2 regions of the Bacillus sp. FJAT-27231 genome follow, and region 2 is predicted to be linked to the other one. Evidence: riboswitches for the same ligand, from Rfam matches in the RefSeq annotation. Region 2 holds a riboswitch; the other holds the start of a gene.
What was found. A riboswitch is a leader RNA that binds a small molecule or an ion and turns the genes downstream of it on or off. The one in region 2 is predicted to bind S-adenosylmethionine.

Region 1 (4,502 bases), 510 kb from region 2:
AACAATCTGGCCCTAAAATGGAAATAAGCGCTAATCCCTGCTACAGGAAAGCGCCCGATTGCTGAACAAATGAGATAGTGATGCCCCTAATGTTAATACTGCTATGAAGATTTCAATTGTAAACGCGCAATTTTCGAAAACCATTGTGATAAAACTTCCCACAAGCGAATGTTATTTCAATTAAAACCTTAAGTAGAATAGCGAAAGAGGCCTAATCGATTAAAACTTGTTAGATATTCGGTATTACACCTAGAAATGACGAAGTTAAAAAAAGTTTTGGGGACTAAAAACGGTCAGCCTCCCAAAAATAATGAACTAAATAATGATCTTATTATAAATTCAATAGGGACAGAAACAGAAAGCCAAGCTTCTGAATTAAAGCTAAGGTTCCAAATTTCCATACTTTCAAAGGCCATGACTGATGCACTAATACTTTACCTTTTTTAACAACTGGAGGACAGGCCCCATTAATTTAAAGTGGTGAAGTTCAGGCTTTCTTTTTTGTCGGGTATCCCATGAGAATAGCGATGATTCCACAGATTCCTATAAGGATTGGATAGAAAGAGTATGGAAGGATGCTCACTGGCGATATTCCGGCTACACTTGCAGCTGCCAATAATTGGGCTCCATATGGCAGAAGGCCTTGGGTCGAGCAGGAGAAAATATCTAATATACTCGCGGACTTTCGCGGCTCAATCCCATACTGATCAGCAATATTTTTTGCAAGCGGACCGGTGATTAAAATAGCAATCGTATTATTGGCCGTCGATAAATCCGTTAAGCCCACGAGACCGGCAATCCCAAATTCAGCACCCTTTTTTGATTTAATCCTTCGTGTCACAAGGTGAAGCAGAAAATCAATCCCGTCGTTAAATTTAATAACCTCCACCATTCCAGCTATTAATATCGCAAGAAAGGCGATTTCATACATGCCTGCCATGCCTTCACCAATCTTTTGCAAAAAGCTCATTACATGATAGCTGCCATCCGCTAAGCCTACAGCTCCGGCCAGAACAACCCCTAATGCCAAAACAAGGAAAACATTCATTCCAGCTAACGCAAAAATAATAACCAAAACATAAGGAACAATTTTCACCCAATTATAGTTTAAATGCTCTACTTGTGCCGTTTCACCCATTGTGATAGCGCCTAAAATAATGCCTGTAACAACAGCTGCCGGCAACACAATCCAAAAATTTACCTTAAATTTATCTTTCATTTGCGCACCTTGTGAACGAGTGGCAGTAATGGTGGTATCTGAAATAAAGGATAAATTATCGCCAAACATCGAACCGCCAATAATCGCCGCCATTATTAAAGCCATGGCAAGATCAGTATGCTCGCTTATCCCAACTCCAATTGGCGCCAGTGCAACAATCGTTCCCATTGATGTACCCATTGACAGGGAAATGAAGCAGGCAATGATGAACAAGCCTACGATAAGCAGGTTTTGCGGAACGACCGATAAAGCAAAGTTAACAGTGGAATCCACTGCCCCCATGCCTTTCGCTACCTCTGAAAAGGCTCCAGCCAAGAGAAAAATAACAACCATCAGCATGACATTTAAATTTCCTGCTCCTTGGCAAAAAATATCAACCTTTCTCGAAAACGATTCTTTTCGATTCATCGCCAGAGCCACAGCACCCGAAATGGCAATGGCTACAATGACAGGAAAGGCATAAAAATCACCTGTCATAACCCCTGAACCAATAAATAAAATCAAAAAAACAACAAATGGGATTAGCGCCCATGGATTTCCTTTCTTCATGGTTCCACCTCCAAAAAATAAAAAAGGGCACGTCTTTTGTCCAGTTTTGCCCCGAAAAAAGGCCTCTTCTTGAAACAACAAGAAGAGGCCTTATATCTATAAAACACCCCTCTTATCTAGCAAGCCTTTGCTTGCTGGATTTGGCACAGCAACTTAATCACTAAGTTCCGCTGCCGAGATCTCATCGGGCCAGCCCCTCCATCTCTCTTGATAAGAAGAAAATATCTTATTCATTTGTCACAGTAAATAAAAGACTACAAGATTTTTATTCCTTTATCAACAAAATTTTTATGGATATTTTTGGATGACGAATGGAAGATTATATTAGGGCTTAAAAGGATAAACGTTACTGAAAATTTTTACTCCAGTCAACCATCAAAAGTATTATAAAATAACAAAGGAGGTTGTTTTATGTCAAACTTTCATAAACAAAAAATTGTAAACAGCGTTCCGTAAAAAAGCTATTCGTAACGTCTATATTTGACCATAAATACCATTCCAAGAATAGGTCCAATCGCTAATACCGAAAAGACCCACTCCCAACCAACGATTCTCTGAATAATAGGGATTAGATTAATAGAAAATATAGTAATCAGGAAACCAATACACATTTGAAAAGTAAGGGCTGTACCTACATAATCAACTTCAGCTATTTCTGAAACTGCTGCAGAAAATTGGGCGGAATCAGATATGACAGACATCCCCCAAACAATGGCGATTATTAGAGTTAGCCAAATAAATTGTCCAAATGTAAAACCTATTACTATTGAACAGGCAGCACTGATCAGCATAGAAATAATCGTTAAATTGGCTCTTCCTATTTTATCTGAGATTAGTCCACCTGCTATACATCCAATCCCTCCTGCAATTCCTATTGAAATAAAAGAGGATAACGCAATGAACCAATGAGGAATTCCTGGTGAATAGGTTGAGAAACTAGCTGCCAAAAAGGAAGGAAGCCATGTCCACATCGCATATAATTCCCACATATGACCAAAATAACCGTAATTCGCGAGCATTACCGGTTTATTCACTACTACTTTTTTTATTAATTTTAACGAAAAAGGCAATCTTTTCGATTTTACTGGAGCATCTTCTAAAATAAACGCGACAACTAGAGCCGATAATAAAGCCAAAATTGAACTACAAATGATCACGAATTTCCAATTTAACGAAGAAAAAAATATCACAACAAAATGAGGTAATGATGACCCTAATGTTAAGGCTGCTATTAAGATTCCAATTGCAAATCCGCGATTTTTTGGAAACCATTGTGATAAAATTTTCACAGCTACTGGGTATACACCAGCGAGTGTTATGCCGGTTAAAACCCTAAGTAGAATACCGAAAAAAGCGGAATCAACTAGAATAAGTGAAGCATTCAATATTGCACCTAGACATGCTGAAATTGCGAAAACTTTTCGGGGATTAAAACGGTCAGCCACCCCAAAATATGAACTGAATAATGATCCTATTACAAATCCGATAGGAACAGAAGCAGAAAGCCAAGCTTCTGAATTGGAACTAAGGTTCCAAACTTCAATTAGTTCGGGGGCAATCACTGATGCACTAAACCACAAGCTTAAAGCACACAATTCTGATAATCCAATCCACGCCAATGCTCTCCAAGAACTTTGAATCATAATATCCCCCCTCTTAAATAAAGCTGAATAATATGTTTTACAAAAAGAAAAAGAACCTCCAGTTTGCTTATATAAAACCGATTTGAAGTCAATCTTCACAGATCTCTGCCTGGTCAGCTACATGAACTTTGCGGGCAATATTACGTCTTCCTTCCCCCTCTCTCTTTGATGTCTTCCAGCAGTCCTTTCCAGACAAACACTGATTCTCTGGGGACCATCGTGTAAGCCAGCACTTCTTTCGATCCGTCTTCACAAATGCCAGCAGCTGTGATAAGGTTGAGACTTTTAAAACCAAGCTTTTTTTAAGAGGCTTATACCAAGTTGGATTTCCTCATCAGAAAGATTACTGAAACCAAGCTTAATAACTGGTTGATCAGAATGATTGTTAACGACGTATAGTGAGATAGGATACACTTTAACACCATAAGCGGAAGCCTGTTTGATGAGCCATTCTTCTGAACGATTCGTGTGTACTTTGACTAATAAGTACAAACCAGACTGTTCGCCAATAATAGATATACTTTGCTTGAACTCTTTTTTTAACAATGATACTAAGTGCTGCATCTTTCGTTTATAAACAAGACGCATACGCTTAATATGACGATTCCATTCTCCCTCTTCCATGAACTTAGCCATTGTGAGTTGGCTAAGAAGTGAAGTGGTGCTCTCGAAATGACGGAAGTGATTTTTATAACGATCTAATAGCGGTTGTGGGAGCACCATATAACTTAAACGGATCCCTGGAAGGAAACACTTCGAAAAGTTCCCCAGATAAATAACCCTTGTGGCATCAAGGGAAGCAAGAGCTGGAAATGGCCGTTGTGTGTAACGAAATTCGCTGTCATAATCGTCTTCGATAATATATCCCTGTATACTGGCAGCCCAATGAATAAGCATTTGCCGCTGTTGAATGGACATACTTACCCCCATTGGGCTCTGATGGGAAGGCGTTACATAGATTAATCGTGATGTCATTTGTTCTAATTGGGTGAAATCGGCTCCTGTTTCATAAACTGGCAAGGTTTCAAGCAAAAAGCGATGGAAATGAAAAGCTTCCCTTGCACCATCATATCCAGGGTCCTCTACTACGA
Region 2 (4,502 bases):
TACTAGCTCATGTTGTTGTAAAAATTCGGCCAAGGCTTGCGCTGATTTAGAAGATTGCTCAAGACGCACGTGAAGAGTTTTTAACCCTCGAAGCACGAGCCAAGCATCTTGAACACCAAGTACAGCGCCGAATGAATTTTGCAGAGCGTACAAGCGGTCGCCAAGCTCTTTATCCTTTGTGACAGCAAGTCCAGCTAGTACATCACTGTGACCGGATAAAAACTTCGTAGCACTGTGCAGAACAAGATCAACACCAAGATCAAGCGGACGCTGTAAAGCTGGTGTCAAAAATGTATTATCGACAAATGTCAGACAGTTGTTTGCTTTTGCCAATTTAACAATTCCTTTGATGTCCGTCACTTTTAACAAAGGGTTAGACGGTGTTTCCATGTAAATTAATTTTGTGTTTTCTTTTATATTGGAGGCGACTTCATGTAAATTGGTCATATCCACAAATGTATGGTCAATCCCAAAACGATTGAGTACAGTTGTGACCATGCGATACGTACCGCCATACACATCCTCCGTAATCAATATATGATCTCCTTTAGAAAGCAGAAGGAAAGCAGTAGAAATCGCTGCCATGCCTGATGAAAAAGCAAATCCGCGCGTGCCGCCCTCTAGCTCAGCGATCGCTGTTTCTAGTGCTTCTCTTGTCGGGTTCCCAGAACGGCTGTAATCATAGCTGCCGAACCGATCGAAATCCTTTTGGTGAAAGGTAGAAGCATGCTGAATGGGTACACTAACTGCTCCCGTTCCTTCATCAAATTTATGGCTGTTGTGTAATAGTTTCGTTTGAAAAGAATACTGCTCACTCATTATCTTCACCCCTTCATTTTGTTAAACGCTTGTGTTAAATCAGCAATTAAATCCTCTGCATGTTCAATTCCTACTGAAAAACGAAGCAGCCGGTTACAGACACCGTTTTGAATCCGCATCTCTTCCGGGACATCCATGTGTGTCTGTGTCGCTGGATACGTAATAAAGCTCTCTACTCCACCGAGGCTTTCAGCAAACGTAATTAGATTCAAGCTTCTTAAAAAGTCATCCACCCACACTTCCGACTCTAAGCGGAATGATAGCATTCCTCCTCGTCCCGGATAGAGAACATCTGTCACCTCCGGACAACATCGCAGAAATTCTGAGACTTGTTTTGCGTTCTGCTCGTGCTGCTTCATACGCAGGCTCAGTGTTTTCATACCGCGGATTAACAGCCAGGAATCAAGCGGTGCTAAAACGGCTCCAATAGCATTCTGCATTTCTCCTACCGACAAGGCCAGCTTTTCTCCTTTCACTGCAATCAAGCCGGCCAGCACATCATTGTGCCCGCCTAAATATTTCGTCGCACTGTGGATGACAATGTCAGCTCCTTGCGTTAACGGACGCTGCAAATATGGCGTGTAAAACGTATTATCCACAATGAGCAGCAGCCCATGCTCTTTCGCTAATCCTGCCACCAACTCGATCTCTACCTCCTGCATGAGCGGATTAGTAGGTGTTTCAAGAAAGATGACTTTTGTCTTTTCTGTTATTTTCTTCTTCACTTCGTTGATATCTTGAAAGCTGTCATAGACAAATGACAGTCCAAACTTTTTCCACCCTTTCTCAAATAAGCGATACGTCCCGCCATATAAATCGGCGGAAACAAGCCACTCATCCCCTGGTTCAGCCAATGCCAGCAGAGTTTGGATCGCCGCCATCCCCGATGAAAAAGCAAACCCAGCATCGCCGCCTTCCAAATCTGCAATGGCTTGCTCTACAATTTGCCGTGTTGGATTTCCTGTGCGGATATAATCATAACCCGTTGAACGTCCAATTCCCTCATGACGGTAAGCTGTTGAAAAGTAAACGGGTGCATTGACTGTTCCTGTTGCTGTTTCACTGCGATTTCCAATTTGTGCTAGCACTGTATCGATGTGTGTATGTGACATGTTCTTCTCTCCTTTATGTATGCCTAAAAATAAAAAGCCTTCTTAAGAAGAAGGCTTTTTAATATCTTCCTCTCATCTTTCGGGATGGATCCCGCTGGAATTAGCACCTTGACTTTACGCAGCCGGTTGCTGAAGCATCATCGGGCCAGTCCCTCCGCTTCTCTTGATAAGAACTTATAAAATTTTGACTTTTTTTAAATGTACAGTAAAAAGATCGAAATGACAAGAGTTTTTCTAATATTTTATTTTTTCGCAAATTGTTTATCGATCAATGCATCGAAATCAGGCTGCTCTTTCAAGAATTTCAAGTCATAAGAAGAGTTAGCAAACTCTTGCACAACTTTTTCATTCACATCTGCTGTGTACGTAATTCTTTCCCATGCACTATCGACAACGTCTTTTGCCAGTTCTTGCTTCGTATCCTTTTTAATCGCTGCAATCGTTAGCTTCTTCGCCTCTTCAGGATTGCTGTTAATAAAATCGATTGCTTTTTTATGAGCATCTACAATGTGCTGCACAAGCTCTGGATCCTCTTTAATTAATTTGCCGCTTGTCACAAGTACAGAGTTAGGCAGTGTTGTACCAAAAGAAATTTCGTCGCTATCTACAATAATTTTTGCTCCTTCTTCTTTCACGAGCAAAGAGCCCCAAGGTTCAGGAACAGCCGCAAGATCGACTTTACCAGATTCAAATAAACCGGCATATTGAGCTGGCTTTCCAGTCGTGTGCTTTAAGCTGCCGCCAATACGATTTGATTCAAGCCCAAAATCTTTTATAAATGTTTCCATTTGCACGTCATGTGTACAACCCACACCAGGAGTGATAAATGTTTTACCGGCAAAGTCTTTAACTGAATTAATGCCGCTGCCTTTACGAGCAACGATAACCGTACCGCCTGAAGAGCTGCCGGCCACAATTTTCACGTCGGCTCCATTCGTAAAGTTATTCATAACCGGACCAGGCCCAACAAGCCCCGCCTGAACGTCTCCTGTTTTCAATGCCACCATAAAGGCTCCGCCATCTGGAAAAGATTTATATTCAACATCCACGTCTTTGCCAAGCGCTTCTTCGTAGTACCCTTTTTCTCTGGCGATCATAGCCGGTACATGGTCAAGGTTTGGAAAATAACCGATGACCACTTTCTTTTTGCCTTCTGATTTTCCCTCTTCTGCCGAGTTGCAGCCGGCTAATACACCAACTAGCAAAAGCATAATGAAGCCAACATAGCCAAGCTTCTTCTTCATGTTGTTTCCCCCATTAACTAAAAATATTAATTTGTTTCAAGTCCCCAGCGCCGCATAACATTTTTCTCCACTCTTTGGAAGAATGCATAATCGACGATGCTTCCAATGACGCCAATTAAAATCATGACAGCAATCACGAGGCTCATGTCCCCGAAGTCAGAGGCATACTTTAACGTATAGCCTAGTCCTGGCCCTGTACTTAAAATTTCAGCAGCCATCAACGCCCGCCACGCAAATGCCCAGGCAAGCCTTATTCCAGTGACAGCATAAGGAATAGACGCTGGGAAGATCACTCTCATGAACAAGTCAATTCCCCGTGATCCCATTGTCTGCGCCGCCCGAATATAAAGCGGAGCTACACTCTTAATGCCCATTCGCATATTGATCGTCATCACAAGTGTACCGCCAAGAACGACAATGAAAATAACTGATTTTTCATTTAAGCCAAACCACATAATAGCAAGCGGCAGCCATACGATGCTCGGTACGCTTTGGAGAGCCAAAATAAGTGAACCAAGTGTTTCATCGGCGGTTTTTGATTTAGCTAATAAAATGCCGATGCCAATTCCCAATACGAGAGAAATAAGCAACCCGACAAATAGACGCTCAAAGCTTGCTATTAAGTCATAAATTAATGTTTTGTCTTCAAATCCGCGAACGAGTGCCTGCCAAACATCTGTCGGCTTTGGCATGACATCCGGCGTCCAGCCGCCTGCCCGCACGATTCCTTCCCAAGCAATTAATAAAACGATAAAGAAAACAAGTTGTTTAATGATTCGCTGCATAGGCTAGTTCCTCTTTTACTACTTTGTCAATTTCATTTTTTAATAGCAAGCTAATTTTCTTTTCAAGCTGGATCACTTCTTTTTGATCAAACCTTCTTGGTCTTGGGATATCTACTGGAATATCCGCAATGATTGTTCCTGGCTGTGTACCCATGACGATGATTCGGTCTGATAACTTAATAGACTCCGAGATGCTGTGAGTAACAAACAAAATCGTTTTTCGTGTCTCAATCCAAATTTTTTCAAGCTCTGCATGCATGCGCGCCCGTGTCTGCTCATCTAATGCACCAAATGGTTCATCCATTAACAGTACTTTTGGGTTCATAGCCAGCGCTCTGGCAATAGCTACACGCTGCTGCATTCCTCCTGACAGCTCATGAGGATAATGGCCGGCGTAATGAGAAAGCTGCACCATTTGTAAAAATTTACGCGCCGTTTCTTTCGCCTCTTTTTTGCTCATTTCCTTTTTTAGAGGAAACATGACATTTTCTTCTACGTTCAGCCACGGGAATAAGGCGGCTTGCTGAAACACCATCCCCCGG

Region 1: it holds a riboswitch for S-adenosylmethionine, as region 2 does, so the genes downstream of both, AC623_RS07480 (Na+/H+ antiporter NhaC family protein) here and AC623_RS05080 (methionine biosynthesis PLP-dependent protein) in region 2, are expected to answer to the same signal.

What each region holds. Positions count from the first base shown of each region.
Region 1 is NZ_LFZU01000001.1:1,577,704-1,582,205, reverse strand. Features, by position in the region: gene AC623_RS07480 (Na+/H+ antiporter NhaC family protein) at 488-1,768, opposite strand; SAM riboswitch class I at 1,878-1,985, opposite strand; gene AC623_RS07475 (MFS transporter) at 2,230-3,411, opposite strand; partial or broken gene AC623_RS20960 (transposase) at 3,503-3,677, opposite strand; gene pdxR (MocR-like pyridoxine biosynthesis transcription factor PdxR) at 3,697-4,502, opposite strand, start outside.
Region 2 is NZ_LFZU01000001.1:1,069,394-1,073,895, reverse strand. Features, by position in the region: gene metC (cystathionine beta-lyase) at 1-819, opposite strand, end outside; gene AC623_RS05080 (methionine biosynthesis PLP-dependent protein) at 825-1,931, opposite strand; SAM riboswitch class I at 2,001-2,104, opposite strand; gene AC623_RS05075 (aliphatic sulfonate ABC transporter substrate-binding protein) at 2,174-3,175, opposite strand; gene AC623_RS05070 (ABC transporter permease) at 3,202-3,960, opposite strand; gene AC623_RS05065 (ABC transporter ATP-binding protein) at 3,944-4,502, opposite strand, start outside.